Regions from separate parts of the [Roseibacterium] beibuensis genome, predicted to be linked through region 2. Evidence: riboswitches for the same ligand, from Rfam matches in the RefSeq annotation. Region 2 holds a riboswitch; each other region holds the start of a gene.

Region 1 (4,781 bases), on a different contig from region 2:
ACAGGGCATCGGGGCCGACCGCATCCGGATCGAGAGACGCGCCCATCTGCGCTATGCCGGCTCGCACCAGGCCCTGGCCGTCCCTTTTGGCAGTGCCGACGATTTGCGGGCCGCCTTCGAAGACGCGCATCGCGCGCGGTATGGGTTTGCCGCGCCAGAACGGGACCTTGTCTTCGAAATGCTGGAGGTGGAGGCCATCGGGTCGACCGATGCGCCCGACGCCCCTTTGCCGACCACAGAAAAAGACCCTGCACCGCGCGATATGCTCTCTGTCCACCTCTCCGGGGCGCAGCATGACACGCCCCTTTACGCCCGAGACGACCTGCCTGTCGACACAACGGTGGCCGGACCTTCCGTGATCACCGAGGCGACCGGCACCAACATGATCGAACCGGGCTGGCAGGCGCGGGTCGATGAGCTGGGCAACCTCTTGCTGGAACGAACAGAAGCGAAGGCGACCGAACATGCCCTTGGGACCGAGGCCGACCCGGTGATGCTGGAGGTTTTCAACAACCTTTTCATGAACATCGCCGAGCAGATGGGCGCGACACTGCAAAACACGGCCTATTCGGTGAACATCAAGGAACGGCTCGACTTCTCCTGCGCGCTGTTCGATTCCGATGGCAACCTTGTGGCGAACGCCCCGCATGTGCCGGTGCATCTTGGCTCCATGTCCGAGGCGGTGCGCACCGTCGCGCGCCTGAACGCCGGACAGATCGCCGAGGGCGACGCGTATATGCTGAACGCGCCCTTCAACGGCGGCACGCACCTGCCGGATGTGACCGTGATCACACCCGTTTTCGACAGGGCCGGGCAAAAGATCGTCTTCTGGGTCGGCAGCCGGGGCCACCATGCCGATATCGGCGGCAAGACCCCCGGATCCGCCCCGCCCGACTCGACCCGGATCGAGGAGGAAGGCGTCGTCATCGACAATTTCAAACTGGTGGAAAACGGGCGCCTGCGCGAGGCCGAGACACGGGCGCTGCTGGCCTCGGGCCGCTATCCCTGCCGCAACATCGGCCAGAACATGGCCGATCTGGAGGCGCAGGTGGCCGCCAACGCGACCGGCATCCGCGAGGTGCAGAACATGGTCGAAACCTTCGGGTTAGACACTGTTCTGGCCTATATGCGCCACGTGCAGGACAATGCCGAGGCCAGCGTGCGCCGCGTGATCGGGTCGCTGAAGGACGGGGCCTGCACCTACCCGCTGGACGATGGCAGCGAGATCAAGGTCGATATCCGCGTCGATCAGGCGGCAGGCCGCGCGGTGATCGACTTCACCGGCACCTCGCCGCAGCATCGCAACAACTACAACGCCCCCAAGGCCATCGCGACAGCGGCGGTGCTCTATGTCTTCCGCACGCTGGTCGGGCGCGAGATCCCGTTGAACGAAGGGTGCCTTAAACCGCTGGAGATCATCCTGCCCGAGGGGAGCATGATCAACCCGGTCCACCCCGCCGCCGTCATCGCGGGCAACACCGAGGTCAGCCAGGCGATCACCGAATGCCTCTATGGCGCGCTGGACGTGATCGCGGGCAGCCAGGGGACCATGAACAATTTCATCTGGGGCAATGACCGCATCCAGAATTACGAAACCATCGCGGGCGGCGCGGGCGCCGGGCCGGGGTTTGATGGCGCCTCCTGCGTGCAGGTCCACATGACGAATACGCGTGCAACCGATCCAGAGATCCTGGAAACCCGCTTCCCTGTGAGGGTTGAGCGCATGGCCCATCGCAGCGGATCGGGCGGCATCGGCGCATGGAGCGGTGGAGAGGGGATGCACCGGGTGCTGCGCTTCCTCGACCCCATGACGATCACGACGCTCTGTTCGCACCGGGAGGTGCCTGTTCCGGGGCGCGCGGGCGGTGGCGAGGGGGCTATCGGGGAAAACTGGGTTCTCCGGGCCGATGGCACGCGCGAGCGCCTTGCCGGAAATGCCGAAGTCGCGCTGGGCATCGGCGATGCGATCGAGATGCTGACCCCCGGTGGCGGTGGCTGGGGCCAGCCCAAGTGACCCGAAAACACGGCCTTCCAGGGCGCGGCACGGTCAGGATCGTCTGACAGGACGCCCGGCGAGTCCTGTCAGAAACCTGTGACATTTCGGTTTCGGGAACCGAAGTGCCGCGTTCAACCCTTGCTTGAATGCCCCGGCGCGCGTATCCGGGGACTCGCTTCGGTCCGGACGGCGCAAACCGTTCGGGTAATAGGGAACGCGGTGTAATCCCGCGACTGCCCCCGCAACTGTAAGCGGCGAGTGTGGACGGCACATGCCACTGGGACATCCCGGGAAGGCCCGTTTCACGCAACGACCCGCGAAGTCAGGAGACCTGCCGAAGTGATCACCCTGTCCGGGCGCGGGTGGCGCCATGGGCAACGGACCCTTCCGTAGTGGTGACGCATTTGCACCGTCTGCGGAGGGACGAACCCCTCCGATGACATACACCAACGAGTCCGAATGCCGCCATACCGGTATCGAAGGAGGGACATACATGACGAAACGATTGGCTTTGACCGCCATCTCCGCACTCGTTGCCGGCAACCCGGCCTTGGCGCAGGACGCCTTTTTCCAACTGGATGAGGTTATCTTCTCGGCGGGCCTGACCGAGATCGAAGAGGATCGCACCGGCGTATCGGTCGATGTGCTGACGACCGAAGAATTGCGCTATCCCGGCGATATCCAACTATCGAACACGCTGGCGACCGTGCCCGGCCTCACAGTCAGCCAGAATGGCCCGGTCGGGTCGAGCACCACACTGCGCATTCGTGGTCTCGGGACGTCCTACATACCCGTTTACCTGAACGGGATAGATATCACCGATCCGTCCTCCTCCCAGACCGGGTTCGACTTCGGCAGCCTTCTGGGCACCGGGGCAACGCGTGTCGAAATCCTGCGCGGCTCGCAAGGCTCCATCTACGGGTCCGAAGCCATCGGCGGCGTGGTGAACATCACCTCCGACTTGGCCCCTGACGAACCGGGCACCGAGGTCACGGTCGGCGTCGAAGCCGGCAGCTACGAGACCTACCTGTTGAATTTCGGCGTTGGCACTCGGTTCGAGCGCGGAACGCTGTCCTTCTCCGCCACGGAACTGACGACAGAGGGTTTCTCGGCCGCCGACGAAAATGACGGCAACACCGAAGAGGACGGCCACCAGTCCACCACCCTCATTCTTGCGGGTGAATTTGAGACCACCGAGGCTCTGACCATCGGGTTCAGCGCCTTCTACATCGACAGCTTTACCGAGATCGACGATTCCATCGATACCGCCGATGAACAGGAAGGCGAGCGCTCCGGCCTGCGCGCCTACGCCAATTTTGACGCCTTCGGTATAGAACACGAGCTGTCCATCAGCGGATCGCGCACCGAGCGTTATTACCCCGGCGGCTTCACCGAAGACTATCTCGGCGAGCGCATGACATACTCATATCTCGGCACCGCCAACCTACGCACGGCCGATACGCTGACGTTCGGCCTTGATCTGACCGAGGAAGAGTTCGACGCCGATTCCGATTCCGGCGGCGTGGATACCGCCGCGGTCTTTGCCGAATATGTCGCGGCACTGGGTAGCGGTTTCGACCTCTCGGCTTCGCTGCGCTATGACGATCATTCGATTTTCGGCGGACAAACCACTGGTCGTCTTGCCGGCGCATGGCGCCCGGCAGAAGGCACTGTTTTGCGCGGGTCGATTGCATCGGGCTTCCGCGCGCCGTCGCTCTACGAGCTGTATTCCGGATTCTACGGCAACCCGAACCTCGAACCCGAGCAGAGCCGCAGCATCGAATTGGGCATCGAACAGGCGTTCGGCGACCTGAACCTTAGCGCGACCGTTTTCTACACCGAGATCGACGACCTGATCAGTTTCTCAGGCGGCGGCTACAACCAAGTAGCCGGCACCAGCACCACGCAGGGCTACGAACTCACCGCCAACTACATGCTGAGCGACACCCTGTCGGCTTTTGCGAACTATACCTACACGGACGCCGAGGACCGGGCCGGCAATCGTCTGCCGCGTGTGCCGCGCCATAACCTCGTGCTTGGTCTCAATGCAGCAATTGCAGAGCGTGTTACCTGGGCGACGACCGCTCAATTCGAGTTTGACAGGCAAGACGTCGTCTTTCCTGCACCCAACTACGAACGAACGCCGGTTGACGTTCCCGATTATGCCGTTGTCGACACAACCTTCAGCTACGCGGTCAACGACACCACGGAGGCCTTCCTGAGGATCGAGAACGTCTTCGACGAGGAGTACCAGACGGCAATCGGCTACGGCACCAGCGACAGGGCGTTCTACATTGGCCTGCGCTCGCGCTTCTGATCGTTTGAAGCGCCTTGCGGTGGCGGCGGGGATGACCCTCGCCGCCGCTACATCGGCATGGGCGGACGCCCCCACCCGGGTCGTGTCGATGAACCTGTGCACGGATCAACTGGCGATGATGCTGGCCGCGCCGGGGCAGTTGATCTCGGTCAGCCAGGTCGCGGTCGATCCGCTGACCTCCCCCATGGCCGAGGAAGCGGCGGCCTACGACATCAACTTCGGTAGCGCGGAAGAGATCTACCTGCTCGACCCCGACCTCGTCCTGGCCGGCGTCTATTCCGACCCGGCGACCGTGGGCATGCTGCGCCGCCTCGGGGTGCGAGTGGAACAGATCGCGATCACGCAGCGCCTTGTCGACGTGCCGGATCGCCTGCGCGAGGTCGGGGCGCTTCTTGGCCGCGAAACCCGGGCAGAGACCCTGATTGCCGCGTTCGAGACGGATCTTGCGCGGCTGACGCATGCCGCGAC
Region 2 (4,781 bases):
GATATGGATCTCGTAGCCGCGAAACTGCGTGCCGCTTGACACATGGATCGCCCCAACCTTGGTCAGCCGCTTTTTCGGGGTCATGACCGTCGACACATCGAGCAATCCGAGCCCAGGATCGGCCCCCGCCGGTCCCTCGATCCCCTCCGGATCCGCCACCTCGCGCCCCAGCATCTGGTAGCCTCCGCAGATGCCCAGCACATGCCCCCCGCGCCGGACATGGGCGGCAAGGTCCACATCCCAGCCCTGCGCACGCAGAAAGGCCAGATCGCCCCGCGTCGATTTCGTGCCCGGCAGGATCACCAGGTCCGCGTCGCCCGGGATCGCGCGGCCGGGGCCGAGCATCGTCAGCCGCACGCCGGGTTCCTGCGCCAGCGGGTCGAGATCGTCGAAATTCGCGATCCGGCTGAGCGACAGACACACGACGTGAAGCCCCGTCTCGCGCCGGGGTGCAGAGAGATCCAGCGCGTCCTCGGCCGGCAACTTCCAGGCGTCGGGGAACCAGGGGCAGACACCGTAGCCGCGCCAGCCGGTCAAGCCCTCGATCGCCCGGTAGCCGTCGTCGAACAGCGACGGGTCACCCCGGAAGCGGTTGATGAGGAAGCCCGCGATCATCGCGGCATCGGCAGGGTCGATCACCACCTGCGTGCCGACGATCTGCGCGATCACGCCGCCCCGATCGATGTCGCCTGCCAGGATCACGGGGACGTCCGCCGCCCGCGCAAAGCCCATGTTGGCGATGTCGCCTGCGCGCAGGTTGACCTCGGCCGGGCTACCCGCGCCCTCAACGAGCACAAGGTCATGGGCGGATTTGAGACGGTGGAAGCTTTCCAGCACCTTGTCGCGAAGCTGTGGCTTCAGGCACTGGTAGTCCCGCGCCTTCGCGGTGGTGAGCCGCCGCCCCTGCACGATCACCTGCGCGCCGACATCCGTTTCGGGCTTCAGCAGCACCGGGTTCATGTCGGTATGAAGCGGCAGGCCCGACGCCAAAGCCTGCAATGCCTGCGCCCGCCCGATCTCGCCGCCATCGGCGGTAACAGCGGCATTGTTCGACATGTTCTGCGGCTTGAAGGGCGCGATTGAAAGGCCGCGGTTTCTCGCCGTGCGACAGAGGCCGGCGACGAGGAGCGACTTGCCGACGTTGCTGCCGGTGCCCTGGATCATCAGCGCGCGGGGCATCGCTTCAACCGGAATAGAAGAGCGCGGACAGAACGTAGCCCTTCGGCAGCGGCACAGTCGGCGGCGTATCGAAGCCCTGCGCGATGCGGTCCGGGAGCAGGTGGGTGTGCGGGCCGTCGGGTGCGGTGCCACCGGCAAGCGGGATGATCGCATCGACCTCGGCCCGCAGCCAGGGTGCCTCGATCACGCGGACGGGCTTCGGGCACAGCACCATAGACGCCCGCGACGAAGGTGCCCGAGGACCCGGCGAAGCGCGCCTCGACTTCGTCGAGAAGGCGCTCACCCTGCCAGTCGAGACGCCGGACCGATAGGCCCATGGTCGCCGCGCGCGCGTCCAGCGCCGCCCAGACGCCCGCGCGATCGTCGTCGCTGGCACCACTCCAGACGGCGATCTCGTCCAGCGCGCGAACGCAGCCGGTGCAAAGGCGTTTTGCTTCGTCGGTCGCGCGGACGCCGGTACAGGGGCTTGCCGGAGGGCGCCTGGCTGCCATGTTCATTAGAATTCCACACCCTTTTGAGGCTTGATACCATCCCGAAACGGATGCTTCACCAACGTCATCTCGGTCACCAGATCTGCCACCTCTAGCAATTCGGGTTTGGCGTTGCGGCCCGTCAGGCAGACATGGGTCATGTGGGGTTTCTGCTCTAGAAGGAATTCAACCACCTCGTGGACATCGAGGTAGTCGTAGCGCAATGCAATGTTGATCTCGTCCAGCAGCACGAATTGGATCTCGGGGTCGAGGATCTGTTCCTTAGCGATCTGCCAGCCGTTCCGGGCGGCTGCGATGTCGCGCTCCCTATCTTGCGTTTCCCAAGTGAAACCTTCACCGGAAACGAAGAATTTGCATTCGCTGGCGAACCGATCGCGCAGGAACGTCTTCTCGCCAATCTCGCGATCGCCTTTGATGAACTGGACGACCGCGCAGGGCATGCCATGGGCGATGCAGCGCATGACCATTCCGAAACCAGAGGATGACTTACCCTTTCCCGGCCCGGTAAGGACGATGACCAGGCCCTTTTCTTTGTTTTTTTCCTTCATCATTTTGTCGCGCGCGGCCTTGATCCGCTTTTTCTTCTCGTTGTGGCGACGGGTTACATCTTCCATGGGAACTCCTGGCAGCTTGACACGAGTGGACAGGCCTGAGCATCTGACCATGCTGGTGCCTGACCTATCAGGTGAAAAGGGAATGTGCGAGGTCCGCAAGAATGGACCGAACCGCAGCCGCCCCCGCGACCGTGACCGGAGAGGTCGCCCGAAAGCCACTGACCTGTGACAGGTCGGGAAGGCCGGGCGACCGACAGGGTAACACCTGACATCCGCAAGCCGGGAGACCTGCCAGCGCGAAGACTGAACCCGGGCGGGGTGCTCCGGTGTCGGACTGACGGCGTGTTGGCCGTTCTTCCGCTCCGTGCCCGCGTCCGCCCAACAAGTGGAAGTATGCATGGCGCACCCGTCATCCCGAGTGGAACTCCTCGTCTGTATCCGCTGCCGTCAGGGGCACGACGTGCCGGAAGAGGCCGAGCGCCCCGGCGCGACACTCTTTCGTCGACTGAGCGAGTCAGGCCTTGATGGCGTGACCACCAGACCGGTCGAATGCCTGTCGAATTGTTCGCAGGGCTGCACCATCGCGCTCCGTGGACCTGGGCGCTGGACCTACGTCTATGGGAACATCGACCCACTGGATCATCCGGACACGATTCAGGACGGCGCCCAGAAATACGCCGCCACGCTGGACGGTCTCGTGCCGTGGCGCGAACGCCCCGAACACTTCCGCAAGAACTGCATTGCGCGCATCCCGCCCCTCGACCCTCCCGCGTGCAACCTCGGAGAGACCTGACATGGCCAGCCCCAAAAGCAATCTCGAAAAACTCCCCGTCACCGTGATCACCGGCTTCCTTGGCTCCGGCAAGACGACGCTGATCACTCAGCTGATGAAGAACCCGGGCGGCAAGCGTCTTGCCGTCGTCGTGAACGAGTTCGGCGAAGTAGGTGTGGATGGCGAGATCCTGAAAGGGTGTGCAATCCCCGATTGTCCGGCGGAAAACATTATGGAGCTAGCCAACGGCTGCATCTGCTGCACCGTGGCCGACGATTTCATCCCGACGATCGAGGCGCTGATGGCGCTTGATCCGCGCCCCGATCACATCCTGATCGAGACCTCGGGCCTGGCGCTGCCGAAGCCGCTGCTAAAGGCGTTCGACTGGCCCGACATCCGCTCGAAGATCACGGTGGACGGGGTCATCGCGCTGGCCGATGCCGAGGCCGTCGCGGCGGGTCGCTTCGCGCCCAATGTCGCGGCGGTAGAGGTGCAGCGCTTCGCGGACGAGAGCATCGACCACGAAACGCCTTTGTCGGAGGTGTTCGAGGACCAGATCTCCTGCGCCGACATCGTGCTTCTGACCAAGCCCGACCTCGCCGGACCCGAGGGCGTGGCCAAAGCCCGCGCCGTGATCGAGGCCGAGGCACCGCGCCCCCTGCCGGTCATCGAGGTGGCCGAGGGCGCCGTCGATCCGCGGGTGATCCTCGGGCTGGAAGCGGCCGCCGAAGACGACATGGACGCGCGGCCCAGCCATCACGACGACCACGACGACCACGAGCACGACGATTTTGACAGCGTCGTAATCGACATCCCCGAAATCGCGGCCCCCGTGGACCTGGTCGCGCGAATCGAGGCGCTGGCCGAGCGCCGGAACATCCTGCGGGTCAAGGGTTACGCGGCGGTCGCGGGCAAGCCCATGCGCCTTCTGGTGCAGGCGGTGGGCGCGCGGGTGCGCCACCAGTACGACCGGCCCTGGGCGACCGGCGAAGGGCGGCGCGGGCGGCTTGTGGTCATCGCCGAACATCACGATATCGACGCCGACGCGATCCGGGGTCTTCTCGTGTCCGGCGCGCAAGCCGCGGAGTAACGCGAGGCACCGGCCTGAATGCATGTCATCTTCCGCGAAAGCCATGGGTTGGAGGAAACCGAAACGCCAACCGATCTGGGGCAGTCGCCCGCGGATCTCGTCGTGTTGTCGTTTTCCGACAGCGACCTCGGGGCCTTCGCGGCGGGGTGGCATCGGGGCGGCGGCCCGGACGGCTGCCTGCCGACGCTGCGGCTCGCCAATATCGCCGCGCTGAAGCATCCACTGTCGGTCGATACCTATGTCGAGCGGACGCTCGAGGGGGCCAAGGGCATCCTGATCCGCCTTATCGGCGGCGTGCCCTACTGGCTCTATGGGTTGCAACAGATCGAGGCGCTGGCCCGGGCCAAGCGTATCGCGCTGGCAGTGCTGCCCGCCGACGGGCGCCCCGATGCGCGGCTCGATGCGGTCTCGACCGTGCCTGCGTCGACGCTGCGCCGCCTGGCGCATCTCTGCGACACCGGCGGCGCGGTGGCGGCTCAGGCTGCGCTGGCGCAGATGGCGCTCGCGGCGGGCCTCTATGCCGGGCCGGTGCCGGGGGCGAAAACCCTGCCGCAGGTGGGGGCCTGGACGCCGGAGGATGGCGTCTGCTGCCCGGCCCCAATCCGCTTCACGGATGGCGCACCGCTGGTGCTGGTTGTCTTCTACCGCTCCTATTTGGTCGCGGCGGACCTCGCGCCGATAGAAGCATTGTTCGC
Region 3 (4,781 bases), on a different contig from region 2:
AGGAAGCCCTTGCCGACATCGCCGTTATAGAACTGGCCAAGTCCGACGAAAAGGAAGGACAGCAAGAGCGCCAGCCCGGGCGACTTGTTTGCGCCCGGATCCACCAGCGCCGCGGGCTGTTGAAAGGTATTGGTGACCTGGACGACCGTACTGCGATCGCTTGCGGTCGCGACCTGCGGCTCCGGCCCGGGCTGGGGCACAGGCGCCGGCTGGAAAAACTTCCGGATCGCGACATCCATCTCGGCAGCAACCCATTCCGCGCTGGCCTCCCGGCGGATCTCCGTGTCCGGCTCAAGACGGCCATCCTCGGCAAAGGCCTTGAGCTGGTGGCCGGTATAGGGGCCGTAGTCGCGCCCATCGACGCGCATGAACCACTGGCCATCCAGGGGGTGGGGTGGTGCGGTTGGCGGTGCGTCGGCCGACCGGGTGGCCGGCAGGGCGCCGTCTTGTCGATCGTCATTCATGTTGTCGTTCCTCATGGTTGTCACGGGCAATTTTTGTCTCCGCGTTGCCGATCTGAAAGGCTTGCGCCTGGAGGTCGGCCCCGATTGGACACGGGTGTTGCCGGTTTGCGTCGTCAAAAGGCAGGGTGTTCTGGCTCCTCGTCGGGCATCATGTCGCCAAGAACGCGGAACCCGCTTTCGTAACCGAAGAGATCGCGCAGGATCATCGCGCTGGCCGGACCGGTCTCGATATGCATGCGCTCCATCATGTCCCGCTCTTTCTCGGCGCGCTCCTCCTCGCTCTCGTAGCGCGGCTTGCGGATGGATCTGCTCTCGTCGATCTTCAGGATCGCCTTGCGGATATCGGGGTCGAAGAAGGAGGTCTTGCCCTCTTCTGGGCCGGGCTCCTGCGCATCGGGGAGGGTGCGTCGATCCCGCGCCTCGCTCACAAGCATCGGTGAGGGGCAATCGAAGCTTCCGGCCAAGGTTCGACCCCTGATCTTCTCACGGGTGACGAGCCGGTATCCCTTCCGCCCGTTCGCGGCAGCCTGCATGGCGCGTTCGATGATGCCGGTGGGGTTGCGATAGAGGCCCTTGGCGAACCGGGTCACGGCATCGCGGTTCTCCAGCCCGGTCGCGAGCGCAAGCGGATCGATGCTCAGGCTGAGCAGGCAAAGCCGCTGGTCGCCTTCATGATCGAGGTACATCATGCCGAGGGCCCAGACGAGCCTCGGATGGGAAACGTATTGCGGCGCACAGCAGTTTCGCCCAGCCGCACTTCTTCCCGCTTCTCATGCGAAGTACCGCGACTTCACTCGGGACCTGTGTCATTCCGGTACGCTTTGATCTTGGTCTGCTCTGGATGTCGGCTTCTAGCTTGGCTGTGTGGCACAATCTTCACCGCAGCGAACTTCCGCTTTCCGCCCCCTATGTAGACCACGTATGGCTCAACTGGGTGATTTTGGCGGAATGTCCGCTTCGGTGTTGAGGCAACCGGGAACAACGGCGTGAAGGCCCTTGATGTCAGACCGTTGACGGCTTCTGAGGTGCGGAAACCATCTTGGCCAGTTTGAGGAGGGCCGTGGCGGCGGCAGCGCGCGGCACTTTATCGTTTGCGCCGATGGGCCACGCAAGCGCAACTGCTTCGAAGCCGGCTTGTGGTGTAGCCGGGTGAATAGGATTTCGACCTTCGTCCGTTACTTCGTTAAGGTCACGGACTGATGGGGCTTTGCGATATCGCGCGCATCTTGCCTGCCGCCGCTCGCCCGCTTATGCAGCGTCCGCCGGGTGCCCCGCCAAGCCGGGGAGAATCGGGAAGTCGGTGCAATACCGGCGCGGGCCCGCCGCTGTGACGGGGATGCCGCAGGCACGATGCCACTGGAGCGATCCGGGAAGGCGCCTGCGCGCAGATGACCCGAAGCCAGAAGACCGGCCCGGCAAGATGGCCGCCCCGCGTGGAACCCGAGGCGGCGCTGTCAAACCAGGAGGGCCACCATGCCCGACACCGCCCCGGCGGCGCCCGCATCCGCGCGCCGCTTTACCCCAGAAGACCGCGACACGATCCACGACCTGATCCGCAACCGCCGAGACGTGCGCGACGAGTTCCGCCCCGACCCGATCCCCGACGACGTCCTGCGGCGCATCCTCGACGCCGCCCATCACGCGCCGTCCGTGGGGTTCATGCAACCGTGGAATTTCATTCTCATCCGTGACCTCGAGCGTCGCCGCGCCGTGCATCGCGTCTTCGAGGCCGCGAATGCCGAGGCCGAGGCGATGTTCCCAGAGGGTATCCGCAGCACCTATCGCGGCCTCAAGCTCGAAGGCATCCTGAAAGCGCCGCTGAACATCGCCGTCACCTGCGACCGCGACCGCTGCGGGCCGGTGGTTCTGGGCCGTACCCACAACCCCGAGATGGATCTCTATTCCTCGGTTTGCGCGGTTCAGAACCTGTGGCTTGCCGCGCGCGCCGAGAATGTCGGCGTGGGTTGGGTCAGCATCTACAACGAGCCCGACCTGCGCCGGATCCTCGCGCTGCCCGACCACGTGGCGATCGTGGCCTACCTGTGTGTCGGGTTTGTGGATGACTTCTATCCCGCGCCCGAACTGGCCCTCAAGGGCTGGCGCCAACGCCTGCCATTGGACGCGGTCGTAATGGATGAGATCTGGCAAGAGGACCACTGAACCACAACGCGGCGGTGGGGCTTGGGGCCCTGCCGCCCAGCATGAAGTCCACCTCCGCATCCTCTTGCTGCAACAAAAAATACGTGTGCGCTGCCGTCTGTTGCACCTCCGATACCGCCAACCAAGGGGGTGAGATCGCGTACTTATTCGCCCGGAAGACCGTAAAGTTCGCCAACCTCCGGTTCCATTGCAAAGAATGGAGCCGAACATGCCCTCGACCCGAATGATTGGCGGCCTTTCTTGAGACGTAAGCGGACAACACCGGATAACCGTCGTGAAACCTCTGTTTCTCCTCGCCGTCCGGTATGACAGGCTGCCGCGCATCGACGCGGACCGTCTCAGGCAGGTTGTTTGCGCATCTGTCCGCACGTGCGTTTGCGGATCGTCCGGACAGCGGCAAGATCCCTCTGGGTCCAAATCGGCAAGGTGAGTGGACGCCGGTCTTTGGTCCTTTCTCAGACTCAAAACGCCCCGCGATTTCACGCAGGGCGTCTTGTGGTGGGTCTGCAGGTCAATCAGACCTTGGCCAGAATATCGTCGACCGTCTTGCGAACCTCTTCCTTGGATTGGCCCAGCTTCTGCTGAAGCACGCCTTCCATCTGTTCGCGGTCGCCCTTGGCTTCTTCGAGATCGTTGTCGGTCAGCTCGCCGTAGTGTTCACGCAGCTGGCCCTTGATCTCGGTCCATTTGCCTTCGATCTGGTCGCGGTTCATCGTCATTCTCCTATCAGCGGTAAGACTTGATTACTGGTTCTGGGCGAGATCGGTGTCTTCTTCCGGCGGCTCGATCTCGAGCGTGGGAACGGTCACTTCGGTCTCGCCGACCTCGATATCCCCGGTCTCGGCCTCGAACTCGGGCATGTTGCCGCCTTCGACCGAGATTTCCGGCAGCGCGGCCTCTTCGGTCTGGTCGATATCGACAAGGTAGACGGCGGCGCCGATGGCGACGATTGCGGCGACAGCGATACCAAGAATAGGTGCGGTTTTCATGGCTTAGCTCCTGTGTTGCGGTTCTGGACACTCAACACGGATGCCCCGTCAAAGGTTCCCGACGGGCAGGGGTCACGCGAAGGTTCCGCTGTATTTGACCGGCACCGTGATGAGCTGCCTTGCAGGGCGGTCGCCGCAATGCTTCGCCAGGTCGTCATCCGTTTCGCATGCCGTGTGTCGCAATCCGGCGGCAAGGTCCCCGACGGCCTCGGCCCCCAGATGCCACCCGGCATCGCGCGGCACGCTTGTGTCTGACAAGGAGAGCGCGTCGATCCGGGCCTCATCCGTCAGCTTGCCCAAGGGGTATTCCACCGGGTCCAGCCCGATACAGACAAGCAGATCGGCACTGTGGATGGCATGATCCACCTAATCTTCGGCCGGAAGGCCGAAGGCCCCGAGGTTCTGAGGGTGATGCGCGGGCAAGATGCCCTTGGCCTTGAAGCTGCTTGCCATCGGCATCCCGGTGCCCTGCAACAGGGCCGCCAGGTCATCCGCCGCCCTGCCCCGTGATCGCCAAAACGGGCGCATGATCGAGCGTGGCATCGGCCAGCCCGGTAACAAGGTTCGACGCCCCGGGCCCGAGCGTGGCCAGACAGGCCGCGGGCCGCCCCGTCAGGCGGCCATGAAGGTGGCCCCCTGTTCGTGGCGGCATAACACGATGTCGATCTTCGACGCCGCCAGCGCGTCCATCAGGTCGGTCGTTTCCTCGCCGGGAAGCGCGTAGACCGTGTCGATCCCGCCCGCGACAAGGCATTCGACGAAAAGCTCTGCACCTGTCATCACCTGCCCCCTCAGATCGCGCCCATCGCGGCGATGGCCTGCGCGACCTTGCGGAACCCGGCGATGTTGGCCGCGCGGGCATAGTCGATCCGGCCACTCTGCCTGCCTTCGGCGGCGACGCGGTCATGGATGCCCCGCATGATCTGCTTCAACTCGCCATTGACCTCCGCGGCGGTGGAAAAGCGGCGATGGCTGTTCTGGCTCATCTCCAGCCCCGAGACGGCCACGCCCCCCGCATTCGATGCCTTGCCCGGCGCGTGGTGCAGGTCGGCGTTCTCGATCACCTCCCGCGCGACGGCGGTCAGCGGCATGTTGGCGCCTTCGGCCAGGATCTTCGCACCGTTGTCGACGATGCGTTTTGCCATCTCCTCATCCACCTCGTTCTGGG

Evidence for each region. A riboswitch is a leader RNA that binds a small molecule or an ion and turns the genes downstream of it on or off. The one in region 2 is predicted to bind cobalamin.
Region 1: another riboswitch for cobalamin. It lies ahead of ABD923_RS12855 (TonB-dependent receptor plug domain-containing protein); the one in region 2 lies ahead of ABD923_RS00110 (DUF1636 domain-containing protein).
Region 3: another riboswitch for cobalamin. It lies ahead of bluB (5,6-dimethylbenzimidazole synthase); the one in region 2 lies ahead of ABD923_RS00110 (DUF1636 domain-containing protein).

Annotation. Positions count from the first base shown of each region.
Region 1 is NZ_BAABHW010000003.1:292,044-296,824, reverse strand. It holds gene ABD923_RS12860 (hydantoinase B/oxoprolinase family protein) at 1-2,014, shown strand, start outside; cobalamin riboswitch at 2,158-2,349, shown strand; gene ABD923_RS12855 (TonB-dependent receptor plug domain-containing protein) at 2,490-4,313, shown strand; gene ABD923_RS12850 (ABC transporter substrate-binding protein) at 4,345-4,781, shown strand, end outside.
Region 2 is NZ_BAABHW010000001.1:22,409-27,189, reverse strand. It holds gene ABD923_RS00130 (cobyric acid synthase) at 1-1,179, opposite strand, end outside; gene ABD923_RS00125 (DUF6925 family protein) at 1,184-1,393, opposite strand; partial or broken gene ABD923_RS00120 (DUF1289 domain-containing protein) at 1,518-1,670, opposite strand; gene cobO (cob(I)yrinic acid a,c-diamide adenosyltransferase) at 1,676-2,284, opposite strand; cobalamin riboswitch at 2,321-2,534, shown strand; gene ABD923_RS00110 (DUF1636 domain-containing protein) at 2,622-3,017, shown strand; gene cobW (cobalamin biosynthesis protein CobW) at 3,019-4,086, shown strand; gene cobN (cobaltochelatase subunit CobN) at 4,105-4,781, shown strand, end outside.
Region 3 is NZ_BAABHW010000007.1:2,482-7,262, forward strand. It holds gene ABD923_RS17350 (DUF4339 domain-containing protein) at 1-464, opposite strand, end outside; gene ABD923_RS17355 (hypothetical protein) at 578-1,153, opposite strand; cobalamin riboswitch at 1,713-1,894, shown strand; gene bluB (5,6-dimethylbenzimidazole synthase) at 1,938-2,624, shown strand; gene ABD923_RS17365 (CsbD family protein) at 3,140-3,337, opposite strand; gene ABD923_RS17370 (hypothetical protein) at 3,368-3,613, opposite strand; gene ABD923_RS17375 (hypothetical protein) at 3,686-3,979, opposite strand; gene ABD923_RS17380 (hypothetical protein) at 3,980-4,141, opposite strand; partial or broken gene ABD923_RS19175 (thiamine pyrophosphate-binding protein) at 4,101-4,393, opposite strand; gene gdhA (NADP-specific glutamate dehydrogenase) at 4,405-4,781, opposite strand, start outside.